DNA from 2 places in the Streptomyces sp. JLYT201 genome. Region 1 is predicted to be linked to the other one. Evidence: riboswitches for the same ligand, from Rfam matches in the RefSeq annotation. Region 1 holds a riboswitch; the other holds the start of a gene.
What was found. A riboswitch is a leader RNA that binds a small molecule or an ion and turns the genes downstream of it on or off. The one in region 1 is predicted to bind ZMP and ZTP.
Positions count from the first base shown of each region.

Region 1 (6,484 bases):
GGACAGCTCGGCGAGGTTCTTGCGGGCGGTGACGGGGTCGGACAGGTCGGCCCGGGGGATCAGCGGGATGAATGCTTCGAGTTCGGAATCCATGACGGCCATCCTCACGGCCGCGGCCATCGGGGAGCAGCCGCCAACCGTCGGGCAACTCCCCCGTTCCACGCGCCGATCGGCGCCCACCCCGACCGGGAGGGGCGCGGCACACGGCGGGGTCCGGCGCAGGGCCCCTCGCACGGCCGGGCGGACTTGACACCCACGGATTTCATTATTCAAGTTTGACTAGTGCGCCTTCACGGTATACCTTTCCCCGCGTGGTCAAGTTTGACTACGTGGATGCGCCAGAGCCTCATCAGCAAGGGAGCCCGCATGACTCATCTGCCCGACACCGGATACACCCCGACCGCCGAGGACCGCGCGAGCCTGGACGCCTGGTTCGCCGCGTACGACGCGGCGAGCGGCAAGCGTGACGTGGAGCGCATGGCCGACATGGCGGTGTTCCCGCTCAACCTGGTGAGCGACGACTCCCAGGGGGACGGCCGGTCGGCGCAGTGGGACCGGCAGCAGTTCGTCGCCACCATGACGCAGGTCATGGGCGACGGCAGCCAGGACATCGCCTTCGAGTCCACCCGGACCCCGGTGTTCCTCTCCGCGTCGATGGCCGTGGTCTTCACGGACTCGACGATGACGGCGGACGGCCACACCCAGCAGCTCCGCTACGCCGACATCCTGCTCAAGCGGGACGGGACCTGGGCGTTCCAGACCATGATCCAGGGCGGCTGGGGAGACAACCTGTAGGGCGGGCGCCGATCGGGGCCGCCCCCGTCGTGCCGCGCGGTCGCCTAGGAGCGGCGCCTGCGCAGCACGACGAGGGCGGCGCCGAGGGCCACCACGGCGACCGCTCCCCCGGCGACGGGGAGGATCGGCACGCCCTTTCCACCGTCATCGCCTCCGCCGTCGCCTTCGGCTTTCGTGGCGCACTGCGGGCCGTCAACGGGCCCGCCCTTTTCGACGGTCACTTCGCCCGCCCGGGTGCTCTCACCGGGATGCACCGGCTCGGCGAAATGGATCGCATACGTACCGGGCTCCGCATCGCAACGGATCAGCGCGTGCGTGGCGAACGAAACCTTCCCCGTGGACTTCAACTCCACGGGCTTGAGGAACACTTCGGAACGCAGGGTCGCGCCCTCGTCGAGTTCCGGATTCACCAAGGACAACGCGACGCGCTCACCGGGCCGCGCGGCACCCGGCGTGACCGTCAACTCACCACTGCCACCTGCGTCCGCGAACGCGCTCGGCCCGGCCACCGACGCGGCCCCGAGCAGCAAAGCCCCCACAAAAGCGGCGCGTACACGTGACATAAGATGCAGTCCTCGGGTTCGGATGACCAGGGTCGATTCTGGTGGCGGGATCCGTTATCAGCGATCTTACCGGGGGGATTCGCGAGCAGTGCACGGACTATCACCGCTCGCCCTTCGGCATGCCATCACGGACGAACACCGAGTTCTTCCGCCAGTACGCAACTGAAGGGGAGCCGTGCGCATTTCCCGTTGGTCCCGGTCCGTCGCCGTGGGGACGGGCGGCGTCCTTATCGCCGCTCTGGCGACCACCGCGTCGGCGCAGGAATCCATAGCCGGGCCGGGAGACCCCCGGCCGGGACCGGACGGGACGCCTGGCGGCGTCAGCGCGTCCGCTCCCCCGAAGAGCGGCGCCGGCTGGACGGCTGAGGACGCCGCGGACTTCTGGACCGCCGGGCGCATGGAGTCGGCGACTCCGGCGCCGACCGCCCAGGGCCCCGCGCCCGGAAACGCCCGGCCGGGCACCACGGCGAGCACCGCCAAGGCCCCGCGCGTGCGCGCGGCGGCCACCGTCCCCGCCGCCACGGCCTACAAGGGCGCCAAGACCATCGGCGTGCTGTACTACGTCGGCAGCGGCATGAAGGCGCACAGCTGCACGGCCAGCGTCGTGCACAGCCCCAAGGGCAATCTGATCCTCACTGCCGGGCACTGCGGCCCCGGCAAGAAGCACGCCTTCGTGCCCCAGTACCGCACGGGCAAGCCCGCGGCCCGCCAGCCCTACGGCATCTGGGCCGTCGACCGGTTCTTCAAGGACCCCCGGCACACCGACACGGGCCCCGGCTCCAACCTCGACTTCGGCTTCGCCACGCTCAAGCCCGACCGGGACGGCCGCCCCATCGAGCGGCGCACCGGCGCCAACACCCTGACGCGGACGCCCGGTTACCGCGTCCCGGTCACCGTCATCGGCTATCCGAAGGCGAAGTACGACCCCAAGGACCGGGCCGTCAAGTGCCGCACGACGACGGACCGGCTGCCCGGCTACAAGCAGCTGCGGATGAAGTGCGCCGGTTTCCACGGCGGCACCTCCGGCAGCCCGTGGCTGATGAACTTCGACGAGCGGACCCAGCGCGGCCAGGTCGTCGGGAACCTCGGCGGCGCGGGCGGCGGCGGGTCCACCAGTGCCGTCTCGTACGCGCCGTTCTACGACGACGAGGTGTTCAAGCTCTACGACGACGCCGTCGCCGACGTCGCCAAGGTCGAGCGCCCGCCGCTGCCCTACGCGCTCGGCATCGGCGAGACCTGGCAGCACGCCAAGCAGCTGGCCGCGGGCGACTACACCGGTGACGGAAAGGCCGACCTGCTCGCCGTGTGGGCCAGCGGCGAGGTCACCCTGCACACCGGCGACGGCGAGGGCGGCTTCCGCGCCCAGCGGCGCCTCCAGGCGCCCAACGGCACCTGGAAGCACGCCGCCGCGATCACCGGCGGCGACTTCGCCGGCGGCAGCCGCTCCGACCTGATCGTGCGCTGGTCCGACGGCGAGGTCACGCTGTACCCCGACGTCTCCACCGCGGGCTTCGGCCGGGAGGTCCGGCTCGCCAAGGCCGGGTCCACCTGGAAGCACGCCACCCGGATCACCGCGGGCCGCTTCAGCGGCAACGACCGCGCGGACGACCTGGTCGTCCGCTGGAGCGACGGCGAACTCACCCTCTACCGCGAGGCGGGCGACGGCTTCACGAAGGAGACCAGGCTCCAGAAGCCCAACGCCACCTGGAAGCGCGCCGCCCTCCTCGTCGGCGGCGACTTCACCGGCGGTAACCGCTGGGACGTCGTCGTGCGCTGGTCCGACGGCAAGCTCACCCTGCACCAGGACGTGGGCACGGGCGGCCTGGGCAGGAAGACGCAGCTCGGCGGGCCCAGCGCGCTGTGGAAGCACGCCACGGTGGCCACGGCCGGCGGCTACACCGCGGGCGGCCGCCCCGACGACATCGTCGTCCGCTGGAGCGACGGCGAGGTCAGCCTCTACGCCGACACCACGACCAGGCTGGGCACCGAGCGGAACCTCGTACCGCCGAAGACGGCCTGACACCCGCGCCGCCACCGCGACCGGCCGCGCCCCCGTGCGCGGACCGGGTAACGTCGGCGGGAACGGCGCACGTACGCGGCAGCAGAGGTCCGCGCGCACGAACGCGGGAGAGCCACCCTGAACGAGCCGACCACCGGGCCGACCACGCCGCCCGTCACCGACGGCCGCCGCGCCAAGGGCGAGCGGCGGCGCCGGGCCCTCATCGAAGCCACCGTGCGCGTCATCGCGCGCGACGGCGCCGCGGGCGTCACCCACCGCACGGTGGCCCGCGAGGCGGAGCTGCCCACGACCGCCACGACGTACTACTTCAGCAGCATCGACGCCCTCCTCACCGCGGCGCTCACCCAGTGCATGGAGGAGGACTCCGCGCGCATCGAGGCCCTCGTGGAGGCGCCCGGCGGTGCCACGCTCCGGGCACTCGCGGAGCTCATGGCGCAGCTCCTCAGCCCGCCCGGGCACCTGCTCGCGGAGTTCGAGCTGTGCCTGCTCGCGGCGCGCCGCCCGGAGCAGCGGGCGGCGACCCGGCGCTGGCACGAGGCGCTCGCCGCGTTCGCCCGCCGCTTCACGCACGAGCCGCTGCGCGTGAAGCTCTTCACCCACGCCTACGACGGGCTGCTCCTCCAGGGCCTGCTCGCGGACAAGCCCCCGACGGCCGACGAGTTCGAGGAGCTGCTGCGGGAGCTCCTGCCGGAGCCCGCCCCGGACACGCCGTAGCCGACGGGGCCGGGCCGCGCGTCCCTCCCTGCCGGTGACCGCGCTGTCAAGGTCCGACACGCCCTCGACTACAGTGGGGGCGGGCCGTGACTGGCGCTGAGGTGGAGCACCACCGGGGAGCGGCCTGACGCAGATGTCGATGCCGTGCGCCTGGGCGACTGGTCAACCACGCCTGGAGGCGGCCATGTCCCCGACCACTTCGACGGTCCCTGCCCAGCTCATGGACGGCACCTCCCTCGCCCGCCGCGTGGGCGAGGAGACCGCGGCCCGCGCCGCCGAGCTGACCCGGCGCACGGGCGCCGCGCCCTGTCTCGCGACCGTGCTCGTGGGCGAGGACCCCGCGTCGGTCACCTACGTACGGATGAAGCGGAACCGCTGCGCGAAGGCGGGCATCGTCTCGCGGCACGTCGCGCTGCCCGCCGCGACCACGACCGAGGAGCTCGTCGCCACCCTCGGCGCCCTCTCCGAGGACCCGACCGTGCACGGCATCCTGCTCCAGCACCCCGTCGGGGACCACATCGACGAACGCGCGGCCTTCGAGGCGATCGCGCCGCACAAGGACGTCGACGGCGTCACGCTCAGCTCGTTCGCCGCGATGAGCTTCGGGCGGCCCGGCTTCGTGTCCTGCACCCCGGGCGGGATCATGCGGCTCCTCGACGCGTACGACGTCGACCTCGCCGGGAAGCGGGCCGTCGTCGTGGGCCGCAGCGCGATCCTCGGCAAGCCCGTGGGCATGCTGCTCCTCGCCCGGGACGCGACCGTCACCTACTGCCACTCGCGCACCGCGGAGCTCTCCGCGCACCTGCGCGAGGCGGACGTCGTCGTGGCGGCCGTGGGCAGGCCCGAGCTGATCCGCGGCGAGGACATCAAGCCGGGCGCGGTCGTCATCGACGCCGGGTACAACGCGGGCAACGTGGGCGACGTCGACTTCGACGGCGCCCTGAGCAGGGCCCGCCTCATCACACCGGTCCCGGGCGGCGTGGGCCCCATGACGATCGCGGTGCTCCTGGAGCAGACGGTGGCCGCCGCGGAGCGGCAGCTGGGGGCACGCGCCGCACGGTGACGACCGCGCCGCGCCCCGCGTCCGCACCTCCATCTGGCGCTTTCAACGGGTGTTGACCCGCTGTTGACCAACTCCCCCTACTTTCCCGGCAGTTGCGGTGACAGCCCGTCGCCGCAGGGTCACCAGGGGGTTCGATGCGTCGCAAGAAGGCTCTCCTCGCCACGGGCTCGGCAGTGTTCAGCATGGCGTTGCTCGGTACGGCGGGGCAGGGGGCGAGCGCCGACGAGGACGGCCGAAGGACGGTGGCCGTCTCGGAGGTCGTGGGCCGGGACGCCGCACGCAAGATGGCCGAGCAACGGCCGCTCGTCGCGGCGGCCGACGTCATCAGCGCGGCGCGGGACCGCGGGCGGTACGAGGGGTTCACCGGCATCGCCCTGGAGCGGGAGCGCGTCGCCCTGTACTGGAAGGGCGCGCTGCCCGCGCGGATGCGCGAGGCCGTCGCCGAGGCGCGCGGCACGGCACGGGTGCGGATCGTGGCGGCCCCGTACTCGCTCAAGGAGCTCAAGACCGCTTCGGCCCGGCTCCAGGAGCGGCTGCGGGTCGAGCCGTCGCTCGGCCACACCGTGAAGATCCCGACGGACGGCAGCGGCCTCGTCGTCGCCGCCGACCCGGGCCGCGGGGCGGCCGCCGCACCGCGCGGGGCCGCCGCCCTCGAGGAGGACCTGGGGGTGCCGGTGCGCACCGTCCGCGAGGGGAAGATGAAGGAGCGCAGCCGCACCAACGACTCCTCCCCGTGGTCGGGCGGCGCGCTGCTCAAGAACAACGGCCGTGCGAACTGCACAGCGGGATTCGGCGTGCGCAACAACACCGGCGCGCAGTTCGTCCTCACGGCCGAGCACTGCGGCAAGGCCGGCGACCGGTACACCAACGGCGCCGACCAGTACATCGGCACCCCGGGCCCGGCCCACGACCCGCACGACATCATGCTGATCCCGACGTCCGACGTGGACAACTTCATGTACACCGGCGGCCCCGACGACGAGCGGGGCGTGCGGGTCGAGGGCTGGGACCGGGTGTACACCGGCGAGTACCTGTGCCAGTCCGGTGCCACCAGCGCCGCGGAGACCGGCGGCCCGGTCTGCAACCTGAAGGTGCTGTACTTCTACAACGACTCCGAGGACCTGGTGGAGGCCGAGCAGATGGACGGCCGGACGTCCCTGCGCGGCGGTGACAGCGGCGGCCCGGTCTACTCGGGGGCCGCCAACGGAGGCGCGATCGCCAAGGGCACGGCCACCCGCTCGCTGGGGTCGAGGATGGCCTTCCAGGACTTCGAGACGGCCTCGCGCGACTTCGGGGTGTGGATCGACAAGTAGGCCCGGCGGCCGGGGC
Region 1 is NZ_CM182551.1:8,567,037-8,573,520, reverse strand. It holds gene AC5WAM_RS36495 (alpha/beta hydrolase) at 1-93, opposite strand, end outside; gene AC5WAM_RS36490 (nuclear transport factor 2 family protein) at 367-795, shown strand; gene AC5WAM_RS36485 (hypothetical protein) at 840-1,358, opposite strand; gene AC5WAM_RS36480 (trypsin-like serine peptidase) at 1,534-3,378, shown strand; gene AC5WAM_RS36475 (TetR/AcrR family transcriptional regulator) at 3,496-4,092, shown strand; ZMP/ZTP riboswitch at 4,169-4,255, shown strand; gene AC5WAM_RS36470 (bifunctional 5,10-methylenetetrahydrofolate dehydrogenase/5,10-methenyltetrahydrofolate cyclohydrolase) at 4,277-5,155, shown strand; gene AC5WAM_RS36465 (trypsin-like serine protease) at 5,290-6,468, shown strand.

Region 2 (6,484 bases), 4.6 Mb from region 1:
CGACGTCGACATGGTCCTGCTGGCCTTCGGCACGCTCGGCGACCAGGCCCGCGACGAGGCCGACCCGGTCGCCGCGGCCCGCGTGGCCCAGACGAACTACACCGGCGCGGTCTCCGCCGGCCTGGTCTGCGCCCGCGCCCTCCAGGCCCAGGGCCACGGCTCGCTCGTCGTGCTCTCCTCCGTCGCGGCCGAGCGCGCCCGCCGCTCGAACTTCATCTACGGCTCCAGCAAGGCGGGCCTCGACGCCTTCGCCCAGGGCCTGGGTGACGCGTTGCACGGCACCGGCGTGCACGTGATGGTCGTGCGCCCCGGCTTCGTGCGGTCGAGGATGACGGCGGGCCTGGCGGAGGCCCCCCTCGCGACGACGCCCCAGGCCGTGGCCGTGGCCATCGAGGCGGGCCTGCGCCGCCGCGCGGAGACGGTGTGGGTGCCCGGGAAGCTGCGCCTGGTGATGTCGGCCCTGCGGCACGTGCCGCGGCCGGTGTTCCGCCGCCTGCCGGTGTGACCGGCGCGGCCGGGGCCACGGTGCGGCCGGAGTGGCCGGTGCGGGCGCGGTGGGTCAGTGGGCGGGCAGGGTGTCCCGGGCCGCGGCCTGCGGCGGCACCGTGGACCCGCCGAAGGTGAACTCGCGCAGCTTGCGCCACACCCCGTCGGCCCCCTGCTCGTACAGCGCGAAGCCGGTGCACGGCCACTGGGCCTCGTAGTCGGCGAGTTCCTCGTACGCCCGGTCCATGGCCTCTTCGGCGATGCCGTGCGCCACGGTGACGTGCGGGTGGTACGGGAACTGCAGTTCGCGCGCGAGCGGCCCGGACGCGGCGCGGACCCGCTCCTGGAGCCAGGAGCAGGCGGAGCCGCCCTCCACGACCTGGACGAAGACGACGGGCGAGAGGGGCCGGAACGTGCCGGTGCCGGAGAGCCGCATCGGGAACGGCCTGCCCGCCGCCGCCACCGACACGAGGTGGTGCTCCACCGCGGGCAGCGCCGCGGCGGCCACCTCGGTGGGCGGCAGCAGCGTGACGTGCGTGGGGATGCCGTGCGCGGCGGGGTCACCGAAGCCCGCACGCAGCTCCTGGAGCTGGCTGCCGTGTGGCTCCGGGACCGCGATCGACACACCGATCGTTACGGTCCCCACGTCGTACTCCTGTCGTCGTGTGGTGGGCAGGGGGGTGCCGCCGTGCCGTGGAACGGCGGCCGTGCTGCTCGGCCTGCGCTCGGGTGGAGCTCAGTGCTTGGCGGGCAGGAAGCCCACCTTGTCGTACGCCTGGGCGAGGGTCTCCGCCGCGACGGCGCGCGCCTTCTCCGCTCCCTTGGCCAGGATCGAGTCGAGCGTCTCCGGGTCGTCCAGGAACGCCTGGGTCCGGTCCCGGAAGGGGGTGACGAACTCGACCATGGCCTCGGCGAGGTCGGTCTTGAGCGCACCGTAGCCCTTGCCGGCGTACTTCTGCTCCAGTTCCGGGATACCGGTACCGGTGAGCGTGGAGTAAATGGTGAGGAGGTTGCTGACGCCCGGCTTCTGCTCCGTGTCGTACCTGATCACCGTGTCGGTGTCGGTGACCGCGCTCTTGACCTTCTTCGCGGTGGCCTTCGGCTCGTCGAGGAGGTTGATCAGGCCCTTCGGGGTGGACGCCGACTTGCTCATCTTGATCGCCGGGTCCTGCAGGTCGTAGATCTTCGCCGTCTCCTTGAGGATGTACGGCTTGGGGACCGTGAAGGTCGCGCCGAAGCGGCCGTTGAAGCGCTCGGCCAGGTCGCGAGTGAGCTCGATGTGCTGGCGCTGGTCCTCGCCGACCGGGACCTCGTGGGCCTGGTAGAGCAGGATGTCCGCGACCTGGAGGACCGGGTACGTGAACAGGCCGACGGAGGCCCGGTCCGCGCCCTGCCTGGCCGACTTGTCCTTGAACTGCGTCATGCGGGAGGCCTCGCCGAAGCCCGTCAGGCAGTTCATGACCCAGGCGAGCTGGGCGTGCTCGGGCACGTGGCTCTGCACGAACAGGGTGCAGCGCTCCGGGTCGAGACCGGCGGCGAGCAGCTGGGCGGCGGCGAGCCGGGTGTTCGCGCGCAGCTCGGCCGGGTCCTGCGGGACGGTGATCGCGTGCAGGTCCACGACCATGTAGAACGCGTCGTGGGACTCCTGGAGGGCCACCCACTGGCGCACGGCGCCCAGGTAGTTGCCGAGGTGGAACGAGCCTGCGGTGGGCTGGATCCCGGAGAGCACACGGGGTCGGTCACCGGCGGCGGGTCGGGGACTTTCAGAGGCCATGCCCAGCATTCTCTCAGGTGCCGCCCGTTGGTCGGGAACTGGTACGTGGCGGGCCGGCCCTCTCGGTACGCTGAGTGCGGCCGCACCAGGCTGGACCGGAGGGCGCCATGCCGTACGAAGAGGTCTATGAGGTCCTGTTCACCGAGTCCGCGGCCCGTGACCGCGACCGGCTCGCCCCCGTGCGTCGCGCCTCGTTCGACTAGGCCGTCGCCCTCCTCGCCCGCGACCCGTACACCGAGCGCTCCCGGCCGGTCGGCCCCGGCGAGCAGGACCGTGAGATCCGCCTCACGTCACAGATCGTGGCCGCGTACATGGTCTCGCGCGGCCGTCTGCTCCTGGTCGTGCTGCGGATCTTCGACGACTCCGACATCCTGCTCGTCGAGGACTGACCGGGCGGGCGTCAGCCGGTCGGCAGCCCCGGCGCGGGGAACGCGGACATCAGCTCGGCCACCTCGCCGCGGATCTTCGCCAGCGCGTCCTCGTCCCCGGTCCGCGCCGCCCGCACGCCTCGGTCCACCCACTCCGCGACGGCCGCCATGTGCTCGACGCCGAGCCCGCGGGACGTCAGGGAGGGGGTCCCGATCCGCACCCCGGAGGGGTCGAAGGGCTTCCGGGTGTCGAAGGGCACCGTGTTGTAGTTGACGACGATCCCGGCCCGGTCGAGGGCCTTCGCCGCGACCTTGCCCGGCACGTCCTTGGGCGTGAGGTCCATCAGGATCAGATGGTTGTCCGTACCGCCGGAGACGAGGTCGAAGCCGCGGGCGAGCAGTGCGTCGGCGAGGGCCTCGGCGTTGGCGACGACGGCGTGGGCGTAGTCGCGGAAGGACGGCTGCGCGGCCTCGTGCAGGGCGACGGCGATCGCGGCGGTGGTCTGGTTGTGGGGCCCGCCCTGGAGCCCGGGGAAGACGGCCTTGTCGATGGCCTTGGCGTGCTCCTCGCGGGCGAGCAGCATCGCCCCGCGCGGCCCGCGCAGCGTCTTGTGCGTGGTCGTGGAGACCACGTCGGCGTGCGGGACGGGCGAGGGGTGGGCGCCGCCCGCGACGAGCCCGGCGATGTGCGCGATGTCGGCGACGAGCACGGCCCCGGCCTCGCGGGCGATCTCGGCGAAGGCGGCGAAGTCGATGGTGCGGGGCAGCGCGGTGCCGCCGCAGAAGATCAGCTTGGGCCGTTCCTTGAGGGCGAGGTCGCGGACGGCGTCGAGGTCGATGCGCCCGGTGTCCTCGCGGACGCCGTACTGCACCCCGCGGAACCAGCGGCCGGTGGCGGAGACGCCCCAGCCGTGGGTGAGGTGGCCACCCATCGGCAGGGCCATGCCCATGACGGTGTCGCCGGGCTCGGCGAAGGCGAGGTAGACGGCGAGGTTGGCCGGGGAGCCGGAGTAGGGCTGGACGTTGGCGTGCTCGGCGGAGAAGACGGCCTTGGCGCGGGCGACGGCGAGGCGCTCGACCTGGTCGATGTTCTGCTGGCCCTCGTAGTAGCGGCGGCCGGGATAGCCCTCGCTGTACTTGTTCTGGAGGACCGTGCCGGAGGCTTCGAGGACGGCGGCGGAGACGTAGTTCTCGCTGGGGATGAGGCGCAGGGTGTCGGCCTGGAGCTGTTCCTCGGCGGTGACGAGGGCGGCGAGCTCGGGGTCGGCGGCGGTGAGCGCGGGGTGCTGCGACGCGGGAGAAGGGGAAGGAGAAGGGTGACTCATGGCGTCCTCCGGGGCGAGCGGTGTTGGTGTCCGGTCGTGGTCCCGGGGTGCCCAGGCGGGCGGCACCTCGAAGGTTCTGCCTCGCGCGGCTTCCTCAGGGTCGCTTCCCTGTGCGCCAGTCGCCGCGCTGTGGAAACCAGCGTAACGGTCAGGCCACCGTGTCAGGGTTCGCTCCCGGAGCGAGCGACGATAGGTATTGGGCCACGAACCCGCTCTGTCCCCTACGACAACGCGAGAGCCTCCTTGCGCCGTTAGTAGCCGTAGGAATCGCACGACGACGTGCGAACGTGAGAAACGGAGACCCCGTGACTGCTACGGAAGACCTCATCGCCTCGGCCGAAGCGCACAGCGCGCACAATTACCACCCCCTGCCCGTCGTCGTCGCGTCGGCGCAGGGCGCGTGGATGACGGACGTCGAGGGCCGCCGGTACCTCGACATGCTCGCCGGCTATTCGGCACTCAACTTCGGCCACGGCAATCCGCGTCTCATCGAGGCCGCCAAGGAGCAGCTGGGGCGGGTGACACTGACGTCACGCGCGTTCCACCACGACCGTTTCGCGGAGTTCTGCGCCCGGCTCGCCCGGCTGTGCGGCAAGGAGATGGTGCTGCCGATGAACACGGGCGCGGAGGCCGTGGAGACGGCGGTGAAGACCGCGCGGAAGTGGGGCTACCGCGTCAAGGGCGTGCCCGAGGGCCGCGCCCGGATCGTGGTGGCGGCGAACAACTTCCACGGCCGGACGACGACGATCGTCAGCTTCTCCACGGACCCCGAGGCCCGGGCGGACTACGGCCCGTACACGCCGGGCTTCGACATCGTGCCGTTCGGTGATCTGGGGGCGCTGCGGGACGCCGTCACCGAGGACACGGTGGCGGTGCTCATCGAGCCGGTCCAGGGCGAGGCGGGCGTGCTCGTGCCGCCGCCCGGCTATCTCCCGGGCGTGCGGGAGCTGACGCGCGAGCGCGGGGTGCTGTTCGTCGCGGACGAGATCCAGTCGGGGCTCGGCCGCACGGGGCGGACGTTCGCGTGCGAGCACGAGGACGTGGTGCCGGACGTGTATCTGCTGGGCAAGGCGCTGGGCGGCGGTGTGGTGCCGGTGTCGGCGGTGGTGGCGGACGCGGACGTGCTCGGGGTGTTCCGGCCGGGTGAGCACGGCTCGACGTTCGGCGGCAATCCGCTGGCGTGCGCGGTGGCTCTGGAGGTCGTCGCGATGCTGGAGACGGGCGAGTTCCAGCAGCGGGCGACGGAGCTCGGCGAGCATCTGCACGCGGAGCTCGGGCTGCTCGCGGGCTCCGGGAAGGTGGTGGAGGTGCGCGGGCGCGGCCTGTGGGCGGGTGTCGACATCGACCCGTCGCACGGCACGGGCCGGGAGATCTCCGAGAAGCTGATGGAGCGCGGTGTCCTGGTGAAGGACACCCACGGCTCGACGATCCGGATCGCTCCCCCGCTGGTGATCAGCAAGGAGGACCTGGACTGGGGGCTCGACCAGCTCAGGGCGGTGCTGGGCTAGTCGCCGACGGTGGGGGGTGGTTCCGCCGCCCCCCACCGCCGTGACCGGCGTCACATCCAAGATCGCCTTGACCTTCACACCAGTGTGAGGGTTCGACCATGGGGTCACGCAGGCGGGAGGGAAACCCCGCAGGCGGCGGCCACAGGCCGCTCGGGCCACTTCAGAGGGTGATTGTGATGGACAACGAACTCTACGACTACAGCCCCATCGTCGAGCGCGAGCCGCTCCACTGGCCGGAAGGCAAGCGCGTCGCCTTCTACATCGGCCTGAACGTGGAGCACTTCGAGATCGGCAAGCCCTCCACGAGCGTCTACCCGGGCACTGCGGACCTCACCCCCGACCCGCTCAACCACGGCTGGCGCGACTACGGGGCGCGGGTGGGCTTCTGGCGCACCCTGGAGACCCTGGACCGGCACGGGGTGCGCGCCAGCGTCCTGCTCAACTCCGACGTCGGCGACCGCTACCCGCAGATCGTCAAGGCGGGCCGGGAGCGGGACTGGGCGTGGCTCGCGCACGGCAAGACCAACTCGGTCCTGCACACGGGCCTGACGGAGGACGAGGAGCGCGCGTCCCTCAAGGACATCGTCGAGACGATCGAGCGGACCACGGGGACGCGGCCGCGCGGCTGGATGGGCCCCGGCCTGACCGAGACCCACAACACCCCGCGGCTGCTCAAGGAGCTGGGCCTCGACTACGTACTGGACTGGACGGCCGACGACCAGCCGTTCCCCCTGAACGAGCCGGGCGTGCTGAGCGTGCCGTACACGGTGGAGCTGAACGACATCGGCCTGTTCGTCAGCAAGAACACGCCGGGCCCGGACTTCGTACAGATGCTGAAGGACCAGGTGGACCAGCTGTACGCGGAGGCGGAGGCCACGGACAGCGGGCGCGTCATGCCGCTGGCCCTGCACCCCTTCGTCATCGGTCAGGCGTTCCGCGCCAAGTACCTGGACCAGGCACTTGAGTACATCGTGAACCACCCCGGGGTGTGGGTGACGACGTCGGACGAGATCGCGGAGCACT
Region 2 is NZ_CM182551.1:4,009,312-4,015,795, forward strand. It holds gene dprE2 (decaprenylphospho-beta-D-erythro-pentofuranosid-2-ulose 2-reductase) at 1-505, shown strand, start outside; gene AC5WAM_RS16125 (2'-5' RNA ligase family protein) at 560-1,132, opposite strand; gene trpS (tryptophan--tRNA ligase) at 1,223-2,260, opposite strand; gene glyA (serine hydroxymethyltransferase) at 2,661-3,953, opposite strand; ZMP/ZTP riboswitch at 3,996-4,086, opposite strand; gene rocD (ornithine--oxo-acid transaminase) at 4,259-5,461, shown strand; gene AC5WAM_RS16145 (polysaccharide deacetylase family protein) at 5,638-6,484, shown strand, end outside.
Region 2: linked by a shared signal. The riboswitch ahead of glyA (serine hydroxymethyltransferase) and the one ahead of AC5WAM_RS36470 (bifunctional 5,10-methylenetetrahydrofolate dehydrogenase/5,10-methenyltetrahydrofolate cyclohydrolase) in region 1 are both predicted to bind ZMP and ZTP.